3 regions of the Raoultella sp. genome follow, and region 2 is predicted to be linked to each of the others. Evidence: predicted binding sites of a transcription regulator. Region 2 holds the regulator's gene; each other region holds the start of a gene.

Region 1 (6,275 bases), on a different contig from region 2:
TGGATGCCAGCGCAGAGGAGCGTGATACGCGCGGGTTCATTTCGATAACAATCAGGCGGCCGTCTTTCGGGTTAACGGAGAACTGAACGTTAGACCCCCCGGTTTCCACGCCAATTTCGCGCAGCACCGCCATCGAAGCGTTACGCATCACCTGGTATTCTTTATCGGTCAGGGTTTGCGCCGGTGCAACGGTGATAGAGTCACCGGTGTGGATACCCATAGCGTCGAAGTTTTCAATGGAGCAGACGATGATGCAGTTATCGTTCTTATCGCGCACCACTTCCATTTCGTACTCTTTCCAGCCGATCAGCGATTCATCAATCAGCAGCTCGTTGGTCGGAGAGAGATCCAGACCGCGGGTACAAATTTCTTCGAACTCTTCACGGTTATAAGCGATACCGCCGCCGGTGCCGCCCATGGTAAAGGAGGGACGAATGATGCACGGATAGCCCACGTCAGCGGCTACCGCCAGCGCTTCTTCCATGGTGTGCGCAATCCCGGAACGCGCGGTATCCAGACCGATTTTCTTCATCGCCACATCGAAGCGGCGGCGGTCTTCGGCTTTATCAATCGCATCGGCGGTAGCGCCGATCATGGTGACACCGAATTCAGCCAGCACGCCCTGACGCTCCAGCTCCAGCGCGCAGTTCAGCGCGGTCTGGCCGCCCATGGTCGGCAGAACCGCATCCGGACGCTCTTTTTCGATGATTTTGCGTACCACTTCCCAGTGGATCGGCTCAATATAGGTCGCATCGGCCATTTCCGGGTCGGTCATGATGGTGGCCGGGTTCGAGTTCACCAGAATGACACGGTAACCTTCTTCACGCAGGGCCTTACAGGCCTGAGCGCCAGAGTAGTCAAATTCACAAGCCTGGCCGATAACGATCGGGCCAGCGCCAAGAATCAGGATGCTTTTTATATCTGTACGTTTTGGCATGGCTTTTTTCTCCTGATTATTTCGCGGACTGGCGGTACTGCTCAATTAACTCAATGAAATGGTCGAACAACGGCGCGGCATCGTGCGGGCCCGGGCTCGCTTCCGGGTGGCCCTGGAAACTAAACGCCGGTTTGTCAGTGCGGTGGATGCCCTGCAGAGTCCCATCGAACAACGACTTGTGGGTCACGCGCAGATTATCCGGCATGGAGACTTCGTCTACCGCAAAACCGTGGTTCTGGGCGGTAATCATCACCACATTATTATCGATATCTTTAACCGGGTGGTTGCCGCCATGGTGGCCGAACTTCATCTTAACAGTCTTCGCACCGCTCGCCAGCGCCAGCAACTGATGGCCGAGGCAGATACCGAATACCGGAATATCGGTCTCGAGGAATTTCTCAATCGCAGTAATAGCGTAATCGCACGGCGCCGGGTCGCCTGGACCGTTGGACAGGAAGATACCGTCCGGATTCATCTTCAGCACCTCTTCGGCAGAGGTTTGCGCCGGTACAACTGTCAGGCGGCAGCCGCGGTCAACCAGCATACGCAGAATGTTGCGTTTGGCGCCAAAATCGTAGGCTACAACATGGAACGGCAGCTCGCTTTCCGCCTTCGCTTCCGGCAGGTCACCTGCCAGCGTCCAGCTCCCTTGCGTCCAGCTGTAGGTTTCTGAAGTGGTGACTTCTTTCGCCAGGTCCATCCCGTTCAGGCCAGGGAACGCTTTGGCTTTTTCCAGTGCCAGCTGCGCATCCAGGTTATCACCCACAATGATGCAACCGTTCTGTGCGCCTTTTTCACGCAGCAAACGCGTCAGCTTACGGGTATCGATATCGGCAATCGCCACGATGTTATGGCGTTTCAGGTAAGAAGAGAGGTCTTCAGTATTGCGGAAGTTGCTGGCAATCAGCGGCAGGTCGCGAATGACCAGACCCTGCGCATGTACCTGAGAAGATTCTTCATCACTGGCGTTGGTGCCGACATTACCAATATGGGGATAAGTAAGAGTGACAATTTGGCGGGAATAGGAAGGATCAGTGAGGATTTCTTGATAACCGGTCATTGAAGTATTGAAAACGACTTCCCCAACCGCCGTGCCCGTTGCCCCGATGGCCCGACCGTGAAACTGGGTTCCGTCTTCCAGAACCAATAGCGCTGACTTAATCAAAACACCCTCCAGAGAATATTCACTCACTTTATTTGCATATTAATGCATGTGCATGCCATGAATCAATGCAAATTTGCTTACCTATGGATTTCTGGCAAACGGCGGCATTCTGGAGAGATGTCGGGTAAAAGTCAACTTAAAGCCGATATTTTTTATCTCTTTTCACGTCACTGACCTCTCAGCCCGGCGTTAGCAGGCAAAAAGATCAACAAACTATACAGAGAAAACGCTTGCGGAGCAGAAAGATTGCAAAACAGCGCGTGCAAGAGCAAAAAAGTAGACTGAATGGTCAAAATTTACAATAACACAACAAAAAACGAAGGGGTAAGCTAATGTTACAGATACTTCATCAGTTTAAATTAACGAAATGACTAAAAATAAAAAGGGCAATAAAACATTGCCCTTTGCAATCAATTACATATTGATTGCAATAACCACATCACGATAGGTCATAAAACTTATAAAGCATTGAGTTCAAGCACGTCTCGCATATCAAAAAGACCAGATTTCTTATCTTTTAACCACAATGCAGAACGAACGGCACCATTAGCAAAAGTCATCCGGCTGGATGCCTTGTGGCTGATTTCAATACGCTCACCAATATCGGCAAACATTGCGGTATGTTCACCAACAATATCCCCGGCACGCACGGTGGCGAAACCAATAGTCCCCGGGACGCGTTCGCCGGTATGGCCTTCACGGCTGTAAACCGCACAATCCTTCAGATCTTTGTTCAGCGCACCGGCAATCGCCTCGCCCATCGCCAGGGCAGTACCCGACGGCGCGTCCACTTTGTGGCGGTGGTGCGCTTCAATGATCTCAATATCGGTGTAGTCGCCCATCACCTTCGCCGCTTTTTCCAGCAGCTTTAACAGCACGTTGACACCGACGCTGAAGTTAGCCGCGAAAACGATGGCAATTTCCTGCGCCGCTTCGCGAATGGCCTGTTTCCCCGCCTCATCAAAACCGGTGGTACCAATCACCATCCCTTTGCCGTGTTCGCGGCAGAAAGCAAGGTGACTTAACGTACCTTCCGGACGGGTGAAATCGATCAGCACATCAAAATCATCTTTGACCGCCGTAAGACTGCTTTGCACCGCGACACCGGCTTTACCGACACCGGCCAACTCACCGGCATCGCTACCAAGGAGGGAAGAACCTTCGCGCTCCAGCGCAGCGCCCAGTGCCACGCCGTCCATCTGCTGTACCGCCTGAATTAACTGGCGTCCCATCCGGCCGCCCGCGCCTGCGATGGCCACGCGGATTTGTGCATCATGCATAGCTATTCTCTTTTGTTAACTTAACGTAAATTGTTTCCAGATTAACCAGCCCATCGATGAGCCGCTACTGTAAAACACCGATAATTAGAAATTTATGACAAACGGCGTTCGATATCAGTAAAAACAATACGCTGGCATCAATATCAGGCCTTTATCGTGGTTGCGTACCCGATATTCCCCGATGAAAGCTGCAGGATGCTCGGAACCAGCCCCGCTTCGCTCGTTTCATTGAAGTCTGACAGCGTAAAATCGCGACCCGGTTCACGCCAGGGTATAACTCACGATCAGCTGGCCTTTTTTGATTTTCACCTGAGTAATCGTCACACTCCCCAGCTCAGACAGGCTAGCAACATGCGTTCCGCCGCAGGGATAGGCCGGTAATGGACCAAATCCGACCTGACGCAACCCCTCCGCAAAAGTCAAATGCCGCGGCAGATTTTCCGCCTGCCAGCCCGCGATCGTCGCCAGAAGCGCGCTAGCCTCCGGCAGGATAGCGGATTCAATAGGGGTGAAAGTTATCCGCCCTTCTCCAGGCCAGTGATGCGCTTTGGTGGGACGCCAGCCGGCGCGTTCTCCCGCCAGGCCGATCAGATGTCCTGCAGAGTGCAACCGCGAATGCAGGTGCCGGGCAGCTTCATCCACCCGAATCGTCACCTCTCCAGTCGGCAGCGGTTGCGCGACAATGTGCATAACGTTGTCGCCTCGCGCCACCACCCCTTCAACGGCAATGCCGCCGATCCAACCGCGATCGGCCGGCTGCCCGCCGCCCTGCGGATGAAACAGGGTCTGGTTCAATTCAATGGCGTAACGGCCATCGGCCTCAGCCTGGCAACGCACGACCAGGGCTCGTGCCTCGATCTCATCGCAGGTGTAATAAAGACGTTCAGTCATGGTTGTCCTCCGCTTAGTCAGGACAGTATATTGATATTATCCATGGCGATAATCCCGTCATTCATCAATGCACTTTTGCCTCAAGGGCATAAATGAACCTCAATTTACTCCCCGACCTTGCCCTGTTCGTGCAAATTGTCGACCAGGGCAGCTTTTCTGCCGTCGCCCGCCTTTCCGGGGCGACGCCTTCGGCGGTCAGTCGCAGCGTCTCGCGGCTGGAACAGGAAATGGGCTGTAAGCTGCTGCACCGCAGCACACGTAAATTACGCCTGAGCGATGCCGGAAAAACGGTCTATGCGCACGCGCTGGAGATGCTGGAATCGGCTCGCCAGGCGATGGATTCCGCCAGCAGTACGCAGGAGGTGGCGCAAGGAAAACTCACCCTCTGCGTACCAAAAGCCGTCGGGCGTTTTGTGATTCATCCGTTAATGACGGAATTTCTCACCCGTTACCCCGACGTAGATGTCTGCCTGCGGCTTGAGGACCGCTATCTGGATCTGATTGATGAGGGTATTGATCTGGCGCTGCGTATTACCCACAGCCCCTCTCCCGGGCTGCACGGCAAACCGCTGATGCCAGTGACCCACGTGATCTGCGCCACACCGGACTATTTGCAGCAACACGGCACGCCGCAAACGCCGGTGGAACTGCGCACCCACAGCTGCATTAGCCTGGGCGAAACACCGGCCGACTCACGCTGGAAATTCCGACGGGCGGGAAAAACGGAAACTATCCACACTCACGGACGCTACGCCGCCAACCATACTGCCGTACGCCTTGATGCGGTGAAGCAGCATTTAGGTATTGGCAGCCTGCCGCTGTTTACCGCTCACGACGCGCTGGCCCGGGGCGATATCGTGCAGGTCCTGGCGGAATGGGAGTTTATCAGTAGTTATAGCGGACAGCTGTGGCTGCTGTGGTCGGGCAATAAACATATGCCCGCCAGAATGCGCGCCATGATTGATTATCTGAGCGAGAAAATTGATGGTCGCCAGGCCGTTTACGGCGCCAGGGCCAACACTTCCGCCACCCAGCGCTGAAAACCGTCCACATCCAGCTCCAGCGCAACCCTGGCGTTCGCCGGCTGCCCGAGTCGCCCTTCGATATCAACGACGGTGGTGCCGGATGTCCAGGTCCCCTGCGTTTCCACCGTCACAAAGCACGGTTGCAGGGTAAACAGCTCAGGGCGCACCAGCCACGCAATGGCGCACAGGTCATGCATACGCAGCCCGCTGCTCATGCTGCCGCTGCGATAATGGCTGAACAGCGCGTGAAGCATCTTTCCGGTCTTGTTCAACGTGGGCAGTGTGGCGAGGTACTCGGGCGTCAGCATTGCACGGTTCGTCACGTCGAGACCGCACATCACGATCTCCAGACCACTGCGGAATACGCTGGCTGCGGCTTCCGGGTCGATAGCAATATTAAACTCCGCATTGGGCGTGAAGTTACCACGCCCGGCAGACCCTCCCATGATCACCAGCCGGCGAATATTAAAGCGGCATTCCGGGTACTGCGTCAGCAGCAGCGCAATATTGGTCAACGGACCAATCGCCACCAGCGTAATGGGCTCCTGGGCATGCATCAGTGCGTCTCGAATGGCCTGAAAGGCCGGTTTCGGCAATGGCTGGCAGTCATGCTCGACAAAATCATATCCTTCCATGCCGGACTCACCGTGCACGGAGGCCGCATCACGCAGCGGGCGCAAAAGCGGCATCGACGCCCCCTGAGCCAGCGGAACCTTCGCCTGCCAGAAATGCAGCAGCTGCAGGGCGTTACACGTGGTTTTTTCCACCGACACGTTCCCTGCCACCGTCGTCATCAGCTGCAGATCAAGCTCGGGGGCAAACAGCGCAGCGGCGATCGCCGCTGCGTCGTCAATGCCGGGATCGGTATCAAGAATGATCGGTAAGCGCATCGTTTCTCCCAAAAAAATGCCAGACGTTAAGTCTGGCATCTTCTCACATCTGCTGGCACAAGAACTTAGTCTACTTCACGGACATCA
Region 2 (6,275 bases):
TTATCGGCGATATCGGGCCAACTGGTCAGAAAACGGTCGTACCAGGCCATCAGCGTGGTATCGTAATCGGCACCGATATTGTGCCAGTCTTCCATCACAAAATGGGATTCGCTGGCTTGTGCGATATGACGAACCGAAGGCAGACAACCGTTGGGGAAGATATATTTATTGATCCACGGATCGACATTGTGGTCCGTTTTTTGGGAGCCAATGGTGTGCAGTAAGAAACGGCCGTCAGGTTTCAAATTACGATCCACCACTTCAAAATAGGTGGCGTAATTTTTCGGTCCCACGTGTTCAAACATCCCGACGGAAACAATACGATCAAAGTGGTCGTGCAGGTCGCGATAATCCTGCAGCAAAATTGTGACATCTAACCCTTCGCATCGCTGCTGAGCCATTTTTTGCTGCTCGGCAGAAATGGTCACCCCGACCACGCTGACGTGATAATTTTTGGCCATATAATAAGCCAGTCCACCCCAGCCGCAGCCAATATCCAGCACCCGCATCCCCGGTTCCAACTGCAGCTTGCGGCAAATAAGATCTAATTTTGCCTCCTGTGCCTCTTCCAGCGATTGTGCCTCATTCCAGTACGCGCAGGAATATTGCATATACGGGTCGAGCATCCGGCTGAAAAGATCGTTGCCCAGATCGTAATGTTCTTTTCCGACAATCCAGGAACGCTTTTTACTTTGTAGATTAAACAGGCGAGCGCCCACGATGCGCAACGTATCTTTGAAATGATGCGGGAGTTGATTTTCCAGCCCGGCACGCAATACTTTATGGAAGAATATATCCAGCCGTTCGCAATCCCACCAGCCGTCCATATAACTTTCACCTAACCCCAGCGACCCTTCCTGTAAAACACGCTTAAAAAAGAGCGGATTGTTAATCCGCAGATCGGAGGGGGCGGGCCCATTGACTTCAATACCCGCGCGGCCGAGTAATTCGGTTGCAATTCGGTACCAGTCGTCGTCTGGTACGCTTACTTCTTCTATACACGATGAACTCATAGCTTCTCCATCACGCCCAAGTGATCAGAACCTTAAAACAGCGTAGACGCTTTTTTGGCTTTGTGAGAAATCTCACGGAATATCCGTGAAGCTGCTATCCGACGTAGAACAGAGGAAGGGTGATAACCCTTGCCGAAAGGCCTTCCATGGTGAAACGGGATGCATCCTGCTCCCGTTAATCTTAAAAAATAATTTATTTATGTGAAGCCGGATCCAGTATAGGCCGCTGAAATCAGGCTTTCAATAAAAATATATTAGCATGCTAATTACTGAGCCGTAACATCACTGAAATGTGTTTATGCATGTGACGATTCCGTGTTCAGGTAAGTGCTCTGACGTTGCATAAAATAGCCCAGTCCGGCCAGCACAATAGAGACCAGCATCACGCTGGTGGTGGTCTGCAGCGGCGTGGCAATCAGCGCGGAAACCAGCAGACTGGTCAGGAAACACAGGCCGAGTTGCAGCGTGTTTTGCAGCGCGGCGGCACGACCGGTCGCCTGCGGGAACGGCTTCAGCGCCTGGGCGACAACTATCGGGTAAATCCCGCCATTAACAATAGCCATCACGCAGAAGGGAATCATCACCGCAATAATTGAGGCATCCGCCACCATGCCAACCATCCAGGTTGCCGCCACGCTGACGGCGAAAATCACCAGCAGCCAGGGCAACAGTTGTTGACCCTGCCATTTCTGCAGCACCGCGCGGCACCCATAGCCACCGACTAAAAAGGCGATAGTCTGCGGGACATAGCTAAGACCAATGGCGGTTGGACCGTAGCCCATTTCATGGAGAATAAACGGCGACCCGGTCAACCAGGCAAAAAAGCTGGCGGAGCAGGCGGCGTAAATCAGTACGTTTCCGCTGTATTCGCGTGAGCGCAGCAGCGTCATAAAAGTCAGTTTTTCGCGGACGTCACCCTGCGGCCTGACGATCGGCTTCAGGCGTAGGGCGGGGACCATCAGCAGCAGGGCGATGGCAAAAAGGGTAGCAAAAATAGCCTGCCATTCCAGATGGGTGAGCAGCCAACTGCCGAGCAACGGTGCCAGCGCTGGCGATAAGCCCACCAGCGGCATAATGGTGGCGAAAATACGGTTAGTGTGCTGAGCGGGGTAATAATCCGTGACCATCGCCTGCCAGGTCACCGCTGCGGCACAGACGCCGATTGCCTGAATAAAGCGCAGCACCAGCATCAGGGTGGCATCACGCACCCACAGCATCCCCAGACAGCTGATAGCGAAGATAGCCAGCCCGGTCAGCAGAATTGGTTTACGTCCGTAGCGGTCCGAGAGCGGGCCCCAGAACAACTGTCCGATGGCGAAGCCGGCGAGGAACAGACTCAGGCTGGCGCTGACCGATGCCGCAGAGGTATTGAGATCCTGCTGAATAGCCGAAAAGGCCGGCAGATACATGTCGGTGGCCAGGAAACCCAGCACGCTGAGTCCCGCCAGCCACACTAAAAATCCTTTCCCGGGTTGTTGCATAACATTCTCTTATAGATGCAGATATGATGCCGCAGAGTGTAGGGAGTGCATTCTGGCTTGTGAAACGCTAATATTTGCTACATGCATTCAAAATTTTTGCAGGCAGAATATGTGGTCCGAATACTCACTCGAAGTTGTTGATGCTGTAGCCCGCAACGGCAGCTTTAGCGCAGCGGCGCAGGAACTGCACCGCGTACCTTCGGCGGTCAGTTATACTGTACGTCAGTTGGAAGAGTGGCTGGCGGTACCGCTGTTTGAACGCCGCCATCGCGATGTCGAATTGACCCCCGCCGGGCTCTGGTTTTTACAGGAAGGACGATCTGTTATCAAAAAAATGCAGATCACTCGCCAGCAGTGTCAGCAGATAGCCAACGGTTGGCGCGGTCAGCTGTCGATAGCCGTGGATGACATCGTTAAACCAGCCCGTATGCGGCAGATGATTGTCGATTTTTATCGTCACTTTCCGGATGTCGAGCTGATTGTTTTTCAGGAGGTCTTCAACGGCGTCTGGGACGCGCTGGCCGACGGACGCGTGGAACTGGCTATCGGAGCAACCCGTTCGATTCCGGTAGGGGGGCGCTACGCCTTTCGTGATATGGGGATGCTGAGCTGGGATTGCGTGGTGGCGAGCCATCATCCGCTGGCGCAGATGACCGGGCCGCTCAGCGATGACGTGTTGCGCAACTGGCCGTCGTTGGTCCGGGAAGATACCTCTCGCTCATTGCCGAAACGCACGACCTGGCTACTGGATAACCAGAAAAGGGTGGTGGTGCCGGACTGGGAATCATCGGCCACCTGCCTCTCGGCGGGATTGTGCGTAGGAATGGTGCCGAGCCATTTTGCTCGCCCCTGGATTGACCGTGGCGAATGGACCGTGCTGGCGCTGGAAAATCCGTTCCCGGACGCTGCGTGTTGCCTGACTTGGCAGCAGAGTGACGCCTCACCGGCCCTTTTGTGGCTGCTGGATTATCTGGGGGACAGTGAAACGTTAAACCGGGAGTGGCTACGGGCGCCGGAATAGACATAGCCGGCGCCGCACGATTGATTAGCGACGGTAATCGACGAACGGGCCGTCGACGACGGAGCGGCGCTCTACCAGTCGCGGGTGAACCTCGATCGACTGGGACTCTTCACGTTTGTTGACGATACGATCCATCAACATATTGAAGGCCGCTTCCCCCAGCGAATCTTTCGGCTGATGGATGGTGGTCAGCGCCGGGCTGAAATAGCGGGCGTTACGCACGTTATCATACCCGATCAGCGAAATGTCCTGCGGTACGCGCAGACCCATCTCATCCGCAGCACAGATTGCGCCCATCGCCATGATATCGCCGCCGCAGAAGACCGCCGTCGGGCGATGCTGCTGGCTGAGGATCTGCTGCATTGCACGGTAGCCGGATTCAGGCTCGAAGTCCCCCTGAACAATCCAGCTTTCCGGAACGGCAATCTGCGCTTCTTCCATGGCTTTCATAAAGCCGGCCAGGCGCCCGGCGCCGGTGTTACGTTCCAGCGGGCCAGGGATCACGCCGATCTCGCGGTGGCCGCGTTCGACCAGGTAGCGCCCGGCCATATAGCCGCCTTCGAAGGCGTTATCGATCACCGAATCGGTGAAGTCGGCTTTGGATTCACCCCAGTCCATGACCACCATCGGAATATGGCGGTACTCTTCCAGCATGCGGAGCACCGATTCCGGGTATTCAGAACACATAACCAGCATGCCGTCGACACGCTTTTGCGCCATCATCGACAGATAGGCCTGCTGTTTTTCGGGATCGTTCCACGCATTGCCCAAAATCAGAGTATAGCCTTTCTGGAAACAGCTCTTTTCTACAGATTCAATAATCTCAGCGAAATAGGCCGCTTCGCTGCTGGTGGCCAGCAGACCGATCGATTTGGTGTGATTAACCTTCAGGCTGCGAGCAACGGCGCTTGGAGAATAGTGCAGCTCTTTGATCGCCGCCCACACGGCGTTGCGGGTTTCTTCCGCCACGAAACGGGTTTTGTTAATTACATGTGATACTGTTGTAGTGGAAACGTTTGCGCGCTTCGCTACATCTTTAATTGTTGCCATTACTTCTCACTCCAGACCTTGACCTGATCGTCTGATTATCGATACGTAAACGTTTGCCTGTACACACCCTGAATACAATTTTCAACATTGCATCACGTCGGGAAAACGACACAGAACGACAGGAAGGGGTCAATGGCCGATACGCTTTCAAATTAGCGTGGGATTTTGTCCGATCTTGCGGCAAAGGGGAAGAGCAAAAATGTGCATCACCCTAAAACATGGAAGATTTTTGTGCGATATTGTGCAAAAATGAGCAAGCTCACTTTTCGTGTGGGGATAACTGGGGAGAAAAATTGATGGATACCGATTTAAAGTTTTCGCTGACGACAACGATTATTGTCCTGGGGCTCATCGTGGCCGCCGCCCTGACCGCGGTACTGCACTGATTTATCCGGGGGAGAGGCCCCTTTCCCCCGATATCCCGCCATTATTATCAATTTCGCAAAAATCTTTTGCCATTTCGTTTACTTTTGTTTTTTTGTGATTGATGTCATGCTTTTGACTTCTGATGAGATACCGTTGCCGATGACGGTCTGCTGGAGTCATTGAATGAAAATCAACTTTCCCTTGTTAGCGCTGGCGATAGGCGCGTTTGGTATTGGTACCACGGAGTTTTCCCCGATGGGGCTGCTGCCGGTGATTGCCAAAGGCGTCGACGTGTCAATTCCGGCGGCGGGAATGCTGATCAGTGCTTATGCGATCGGCGTGATGGTCGGGGCGCCGCTAATGACTTTGCTGCTCTCTCATCGCGCGCGCAGAAATGCACTGATTTTTCTGATGGCGATCTTCACGCTGGGTAACGTCCTCTCCTCAATGGCGCCGGATTACACTACGCTACTGATTTCACGCATTATCACCAGCCTTAACCACGGAGCTTTCTTCGGCCTCGGTTCGGTGGTTGCGGCGAGCGTGGTGCCGAAACACAAACAGGCCAGCGCGGTGGCGACCATGTTCATGGGGTTGACCATCGCTAATATTGGCGGCGTTCCGGCGGCGACATGGCTTGGCGAAACCATCGGCTGGCGGATGTCGTTCCTCGCGACGGCAGGTCTGGGACTGGTGGCGATGGTTAGCCTGTGGTTCTCGTTGCCTCAAGGCCGCGCTGGTGAACGTCCGAACGTAAAACAGGAGCTTTCCGTGCTGGTTCGTCCGCAGGTGCTCTCCGCGCTGCTGACGACTGTGCTGGGGGCCGGTGCCATGTTTACCCTCTACACCTATATTTCACCTGTACTGCATACCATTACGCACGCCTCGCCGCTGTTTGTCACCGCCATGCTGGTGTTGATTGGCGTCGGCTTTTCGCTGGGTAACTATCTGGGCGGTAAATTCGCCGACCGTTCCGTCTCCGGGACGCTGAAGGGATTTCTGCTGCTGCTGATGGTTATCATGCTGGCAATTCCGCTGCTGGCGCAGACGCAACTGGGGGCCGCTATCAGTATGGTAGTCTGGGGGGCGGCGACTTTCGCCGTGGTTCCGCCGCTGCAAATGCGGGTGATGCGGGTAGCCCATGAAGCGCCGGGGCTCTCTTCGTCGGTCAATATCGGGGCATTTAACCTCGGCAATGCGCTGGGCGCGGCAGCCGGCGGTGCGGTGATTTCCGGCGGGCTGGGCTATGCCTTTGTGCCGGTGATGGGGGCGATAATTGCCGGGGTGGCGCTGCTGCTGGTGCTGGTTGGCGGGCGTTCACAGCCGGAAGAGGCGTTGGTCGAA
Region 3 (6,275 bases), on a different contig from region 2:
CAATGTGGCGCAGCAAAAGCGGCAGCGCTATCACCCCGACAAACAGCGAGAACAGGATCACCCCGGCGGCCAAAAAGATCAGCTCATAGCGGGCCGGGAAGACGTTGCCGTCTGGCAGCAACAGCGGAATCGACAGCACACCGGCGAGGGTTATCGCCCCACGAACCCCGGCAACGGAGGAGATCAGCAGCTCACGAGTTGTCCACGATCCAAATTCCATCGGTTTCTTTTTCAGGAAACGCTGGCTTAATTTGCGCATCGTCCACAGCCAGCCAAAACGCACCATCATCAGCGCGATGTAGATCAGGATAATGTCGGTAAACAGCATCCAGGTTTCAACATTAGGATCCGCTTCCGCCGCCACCAGCGATGTCGACAAAATATCCGGCAGTTGCAGGCCCAGCAGCAGGAAGACCATGCCGTTAAAGACAAATTCCAGCATCGCCCAGGTGCTGTTCGCCCGCAGACGCATGGCCAGCGGCGCGGTGCGCATCACACCGGAACGGGTGATGGTCATCCCCGCCGCCACCGCCGCCAGAATCCCGGAAACACCGATGTGCTCCGCGATCAGGTAGGAGGCAAACGGCAGCAGGAACAGCAGAACAATCTGCGTCGCCGGTTCATCGCCGCCCCAGCGGCTGAGGAAGCGCATCGAACGACCATAGAGCCAGCTCACCACAAACCCGGCCAGGATGCCACCGATGGCGACCTTGAGGAACTCAACCGTCGCACCGCCGACGGTAAAGACCATCGTGCCCATGGCCACGGCAACGGCAAACTTCAGCGAGACCAGGCCGGAGGCATCGTTCATCAACGCCTCGCCCTGCAAAATCCCCATAATTTTTTTCGGAATGCGTCCTTCGCCCACGATGCCTGATAGCGCCACGGCATCGGTCGGTGACAGCACCGCCGCCAATGCGAAGGCGGGAATCAGCGGAATACCCGGCACGATCCAGTAAATGAGAAAGCCAATCCCCACCACCGTCACCAGCACCAGCGCCAGCGCCAGCCCAAGGATTTCTCGTCCGTGCTCAATAAATTCGCGGGTCGGCGTCTTCCAGCCGTCGGCAAAAAGCAGCGGCGGGATAAACAAGACCAGGAACAGCTCGGGGTCGAATTCGACATGCAAACCAAACGTCGGCCACGCCAACAACGCGCCAATGGCGATTTGCATCAGTGGTAGTGGAACCTGAAAGGGCAGTACGCGTGTAACCACCCCGGAGAGAGAGACCACGAGGGTCATAATAAGTATGGTGAAGAATATTTCCATGTGTTCCCTGTTTGCTGGATTTTATTATTTTATACCCTAAATAATTCGAGTTGCAGGCAGGCGGCGACGCAGGGAATCCCCAGAGGCTTACTGAAGTAAGTGACTGGGGTGAGCGAGGACAGCCAACGCTCATGCAACTTGAAGTATGACGGGTATACACCGGAGGCGTCATGTCTCTGGATAATACGCTACTCAGATTAACGCAAAAGGAAACAGGATGTGGCTTAAAAATAAAACGGGCGGCCTGAGCCGCCCGCGATTCGCAAGAAAAGCTTAAATGGCCCAACCGCCAGCGTAGAAGATCACCAGCGCAGCCGCGATGATGACAGTCCCCAGGTTCAGCTTACGCCAATCGCCGGACACCAGACGGCCAATCACCAGGGTGGCAAAGCCGATCATGATACCGGTGACGATGTTACAGGTCAGCACGATAAAGACCGCGGTAATCAGCCCGGCCATCGCATCGACGAAATCATTAAAGTCGATTTTCGCCACGTTGCTCAGCATCAGCAGACCGACATACATCAGCGCAGGCGCCGTGGCATACGCAGGGACCAGATAAGAGAGCGGAGAGAGGAACAGAATCAGCAGGAACAGCACGCCCACGGTCACCGCGGTGAGGCCGGTTTTACCGCCCGCCGCAGTCCCTGCCGCCGATTCGATATACACCGCCGCCGGTGCCGCACCGACCACACCGGAGAAGACGCTGCTCAGAGAGTCGGTGGTCAAGGCTTTACCGCCGTTGATAATCTGCCCGTCTTTATCCAGCAGGTTTGCCTGCCCCGCCACGGCGCGAATGGTGCCGGTGGCATCAAATACCGCCGTCATCACCAGCGCCAGAACGCTGGGCAGAATTACCGGGTTCAGCGCGCCGATGATATCGAGGCTGCCAATCAGCGAGTTGCCTTTGTCGTCGCTCAGCGATGGCATCGCGAAAATACCGGAGAAATGGACGTTCGGGTCAAAAATCAGCCCGACGATCGAGACGCCGATAATGGTCAACAGGATACCGCCCGGCACTTTCATTTTTTCAAGACCAATGATCACCGCCAACCCCACCAGCGACATAATCACCGGGAAGCTGTTGAAGTGACCCAGCGCGACCGGCAAACCGTCCAGCGGGTTTTTAATCACCAGGCCCACACTGTTGGCGGCGATCAGCAGCAGAAAAAGGCCGATACCTATCCCGGTGCCGTGCGCAACACCCTGCGGTAAATTGCGCAGGATCCAACTACGAATACCGGTGGCAGAGATAATGGTGAACAGCACGCCCATCAGGAACACGGCGCCCAGCGCAACCGGAATACTGATGTGTTGCCCCAGTACCAGGCTGAAGGCGGTAAACGCGGTCAGCGAAATAGCACAGCCAATGGCCAGCGGCAGGTTTGCCCACAGCCCCATCACCAGAGAGCCTACGCCGGCGACCAGACAGGTGGAGACGAACACGGCTGCCGGAGGAAACCCGGCTTTACCCAGCATGCCCGGGACAACAATGACCGAGTACACCATCGCCAGGAAGGTGGTTAAACCGGCAACAATCTCCTGACGAACGGAGCTGCCACGAGCTGAAATTTTAAACCAGGCGTCTAATGAACCGCCGGTACGCGCTGAAGGCGTAGACATAGAAAACTTCCCCTGAAAATTTTAATCGTTCGTCCGTATGCGTGGTGGACCATCCACTGCCAGTTAAACGCGATCTCCTTGTGCTCTGTCACAGCGCCAGGGGGGCTGCAAAAAGCAAACGTTTAACTCCGCGCATACAATACGGTGGTCAGAATGAATTTGCTCCCCCAGAACAGGGATAAGTAATGAGCAAAATACAAAGGCAAACGATTATCCAGCCTTTAGACGGGCCTTTTCAACTGAAGTTTGTGTTAATTCACTAAATTTTGCTTATGGTGTTCATCAAATCACCAGTCGATGCGCAAACGTTATCGTCCATGCGCAATCCGGTAACATTTTTGTATTGCGCAAATAGCAATTCACTGAGGTCATCACAAAAATCTCTGTCTCACTCCGGCAAGGTGAACGGACCGCCGCGTTCAATCGCTTTCTGCCAGGCCGGGCGCTGTTCAATACGCTGCACCCACTGCGCGATCCGCGGCACATCCTCGATGCCGCCGCGCGCCAGCAGCGCCATGACCGGAAAGCTCATCTGGATATCGGCCATGCTGAGCTGCGCGCCAGCAAACCACGGCTGGCGGGAGAGATGATCCTCAATATAACGGGCATGCGTGGTGATTTGCCGGTCCAGCCAGGCCTTCTGTACGCCTTTGCCCAGGACGTTGCCCAGTGTTCGCATCCCGAGCGGAATGGGCGGTTTTCCGAGGCTGGCAAAAACCAGTTTCATCAACATCAGCGGCATCAGCGAGCCCTCGGCGTAATGCAGCCAGAAACGGTATTGCAGTTTATCTGCCGTCTCCTGAGGTCTGAACCGCTGTGCGCTATCGTAGGTTTCCTGCAGGTACTCCAGAATGGCGCCCGATTCCGCCAGTACGTAGCCGTTATCTTCCACTACCGGGGATTTCCCTAGCGGGTGGATCTGCTTTAACGCCAGTGGCGCCAGCATATTTTTTTCCCGCTGGTAGCTGACAATACGATAAGGCAGTTGGAGTTCTTCAAGCGCCCACAGCACGCGCTGCGATCGCGATTGATTGAGATGATGTACCGTCAGCATGGAGGTTCTCCCGTTATTCGTTCGAATTAACTATAGGAACTGACGGTGATTGGCGGAAAAATTTCGCCGAAATAAACGGGTGAAACAGCCGGGTTGTGCCACAATTAAAGTGTCGGCGCAATCCGGAACCTCCATCAACATATTGCGCAATACCGAGGGGGCCGACGTCGGGGGAAACCCTCCTGTGAACATCAGGATAGCGTTTAAAGACAAAGACCGGAAAACAACTAAAGCGCCCTGTTGTGGCGCTTTAGTTTTAGATGTCATCCTCCAGCAGTCGCGCACCGGTTCCCTCTTCACCCAGCTTATCTCCCGGGTTGCGCAGCGGGCAGTCTCGTCGCGACAGACAGCCGCAGCCGATACAGCCATCCAACTGGTCGCGCAGCGCGGTCAAAGTATGAATACGCCGATCAAGCTCTTCCCGCCACTGCGATGAGAGCTGTTTCCACTCCTTCGCGCTGAGGTTATGCCCTTCCGGCAGCACGCCGAACGCCTCACCAATGGTCGACAGCGGAATACCGATTCGCTGGGCGATCTTGATGATCGCCACCGCGCGCAGCACATCGCGCCGATAGCGCCGCTGATTACCGGCATTACGCTGGCTGTGAATTAACCCTTTGCTTTCATAGAAATGCAGGGCAGAGACGGCAACGCCGGTACGCTTTGCCACCTCGCCGGGGGTCAACAGCATTTTAATTCGGGGGGATTTCTTTTCCATAAAAGCGCTTTACCTCAAGTTAACTTGAGGAATTATACTCGCCCGCAGACAAAACGACGAATCGAGAATTGAGAGAGGCCGCTTTATGTCCCATCAGGATATTATCCAGACGCTGATTGAATGGATTGATGAACATATCGATCAACCACTTAACATTGATGTAGTCGCCAGAAAATCGGGGTATTCAAAATGGTACCTCCAGCGAATGTTCCGCGCCGTGATGCATCAAACGTTGGGCGATTACATCCGCCAGCGGCGGCTGCTGCTGGCCGCAGAGGCACTCCGTACGACCCAGCGGCCAATCTTTGATATTGCGATGGATCTGGGCTACGTGTCGCAGCAGACGTTCTCACGGGTATTTCGCCGGGAGTTCGATCGGACCCCCAGCGATTATCGTCATCAAATTTCCGCCTGAGCGTTCAGATGCAAGGACTGAGCAGTCTGGACGCGCTGGCCAGCCATTGCCTGAACTCCTGCGGCGGCATCGCTTTCGCAAAGTACCAGCCCTGACAATACCGGACCCCGCGTTTTCGCAGCCAGTTGACCTGATCCGCGGTTTCGACGCCTTCGGCAACAGTCTTTAAGCGCAGGCGGTTGGCCATTTCAATAATATGTTCGGCGATCGTGTAGCCGACGCTATTGATGGTAAGCGTATCGATAAACGATTTATCGATCTTCAGAATATCCACGTTAAGTGAGTGCAGATTATACAGATTAGAATAGCCGGTACCGAAGTCATCAATGGCGATTTCATATCCGGCTTCGCGGAATGCCTGAATGACCGGAATGGTTTTCTGTACGTCAATAAATCCGCGTTCGGTGACTTCAATTTTAATTTGATCGATATTCACCGCGCAGTTCCGCGCCTTTTCACCGATCTGGGCAATGAGTCGCGAAGAGTGGAAATCGCTGGCTGACAGGTTAATCGCAATATACAGTTGCGGATGTCTGGCTAAAAATTCTCCAAGCCCGGAGAACAACTCATCCACCACGTAATCGGTGACCTGCGCAATCATCCCTTCATTTTCCGCCAGCGGAATAAACTCCGCCGGGGTCATCACCGGCCCGTCAAATCCCGGCCAGCGCAGCAGCGCTTCGGCTCCGACGCAGCGGTTATTTTCGATATCGATGATCGGCTGATAATGCAGGCACAACTGACGGCGATTGAGCGCGCGCTGCAGCATATTACGCGGTGAATGGTATTGCTGCCAGGTGCGCGACCACACCAGCACAATCAGAATGCTGACAATCGCCCCCAGCGGGAGGATGAGCATCGCCTGATCATAAAAGCTCTGATAATACCTGACGGACGCGGTAGACATAATCACGGCGATCGGGCGGCTCGCGGAATGGAACACGGTGTACACTCGGTTGCCCCGTCGAAAAAAGGTATCTTCCTGCCGGATCAGGCCATGCAGTACCGGCGCGTCGGCATTGCTACTGGTGGAAAAAAACAGATTGGTTTTTGTATCATACAAACCGTAGGATAAATCTTTATCCCTCGATATTAACGAACTGTAGGAGAGTGGATTAATAACCGCAATATAGTGCCCATGCTGTATATAGTTCATCGCAAAGCCAGGATAGAAAGGCGTGTCGCGATAGTAGTA

The links. Region 2 encodes PurR, which represses purine synthesis genes. Its sites were predicted from a motif close to CANGCAAACGTTTGCNTG; they were not measured.
Region 1: carA (glutamine-hydrolyzing carbamoyl-phosphate synthase small subunit) is a predicted target of PurR. The motif match lies at 2,194-2,211, and genes of this name have one in related genera.
Region 3: ACZAHD_RS09145 (NCS2 family permease) is a predicted target of PurR. The motif match lies at 3,005-3,022, and genes of this name have one in related genera.

The regions. Positions count from the first base shown of each region.
Region 1 is NZ_JBCNNS010000005.1:62,455-68,729, forward strand. Features, by position in the region: gene carB (carbamoyl-phosphate synthase large subunit) at 1-937, opposite strand, end outside; gene carA (glutamine-hydrolyzing carbamoyl-phosphate synthase small subunit) at 954-2,102, opposite strand; gene dapB (4-hydroxy-tetrahydrodipicolinate reductase) at 2,561-3,382, opposite strand; gene ACZAHD_RS01610 (alanyl-tRNA editing protein) at 3,644-4,273, opposite strand; gene ACZAHD_RS01615 (LysR family transcriptional regulator) at 4,366-5,313, shown strand; gene rihC (ribonucleoside hydrolase RihC) at 5,274-6,188, opposite strand; gene ispH (4-hydroxy-3-methylbut-2-enyl diphosphate reductase) at 6,254-6,275, opposite strand, start outside.
Region 2 is NZ_JBCNNS010000080.1:9,964-16,238, reverse strand. Features, by position in the region: gene cfa (cyclopropane fatty acyl phospholipid synthase) at 1-1,013, opposite strand, end outside; gene punC (purine nucleoside transporter PunC) at 1,310-2,494, opposite strand; gene punR (DNA-binding transcriptional activator PunR) at 2,604-3,515, shown strand; gene purR (HTH-type transcriptional repressor PurR) at 3,540-4,565, opposite strand; gene cydH (cytochrome bd-I oxidase subunit CydH) at 4,862-4,951, shown strand; gene ACZAHD_RS14715 (MFS transporter) at 5,115-6,275, shown strand, end outside.
Region 3 is NZ_JBCNNS010000038.1:12,538-18,812, reverse strand. Features, by position in the region: gene ACZAHD_RS09150 (Na+/H+ antiporter) at 1-1,270, opposite strand, end outside; gene ACZAHD_RS09145 (NCS2 family permease) at 1,544-2,893, opposite strand; gene ACZAHD_RS09140 (glutathione S-transferase family protein) at 3,282-3,947, opposite strand; gene soxR (redox-sensitive transcriptional activator SoxR) at 4,204-4,665, opposite strand; gene soxS (superoxide response transcriptional regulator SoxS) at 4,751-5,080, shown strand; gene ACZAHD_RS09125 (EAL domain-containing protein) at 5,085-6,275, opposite strand, start outside.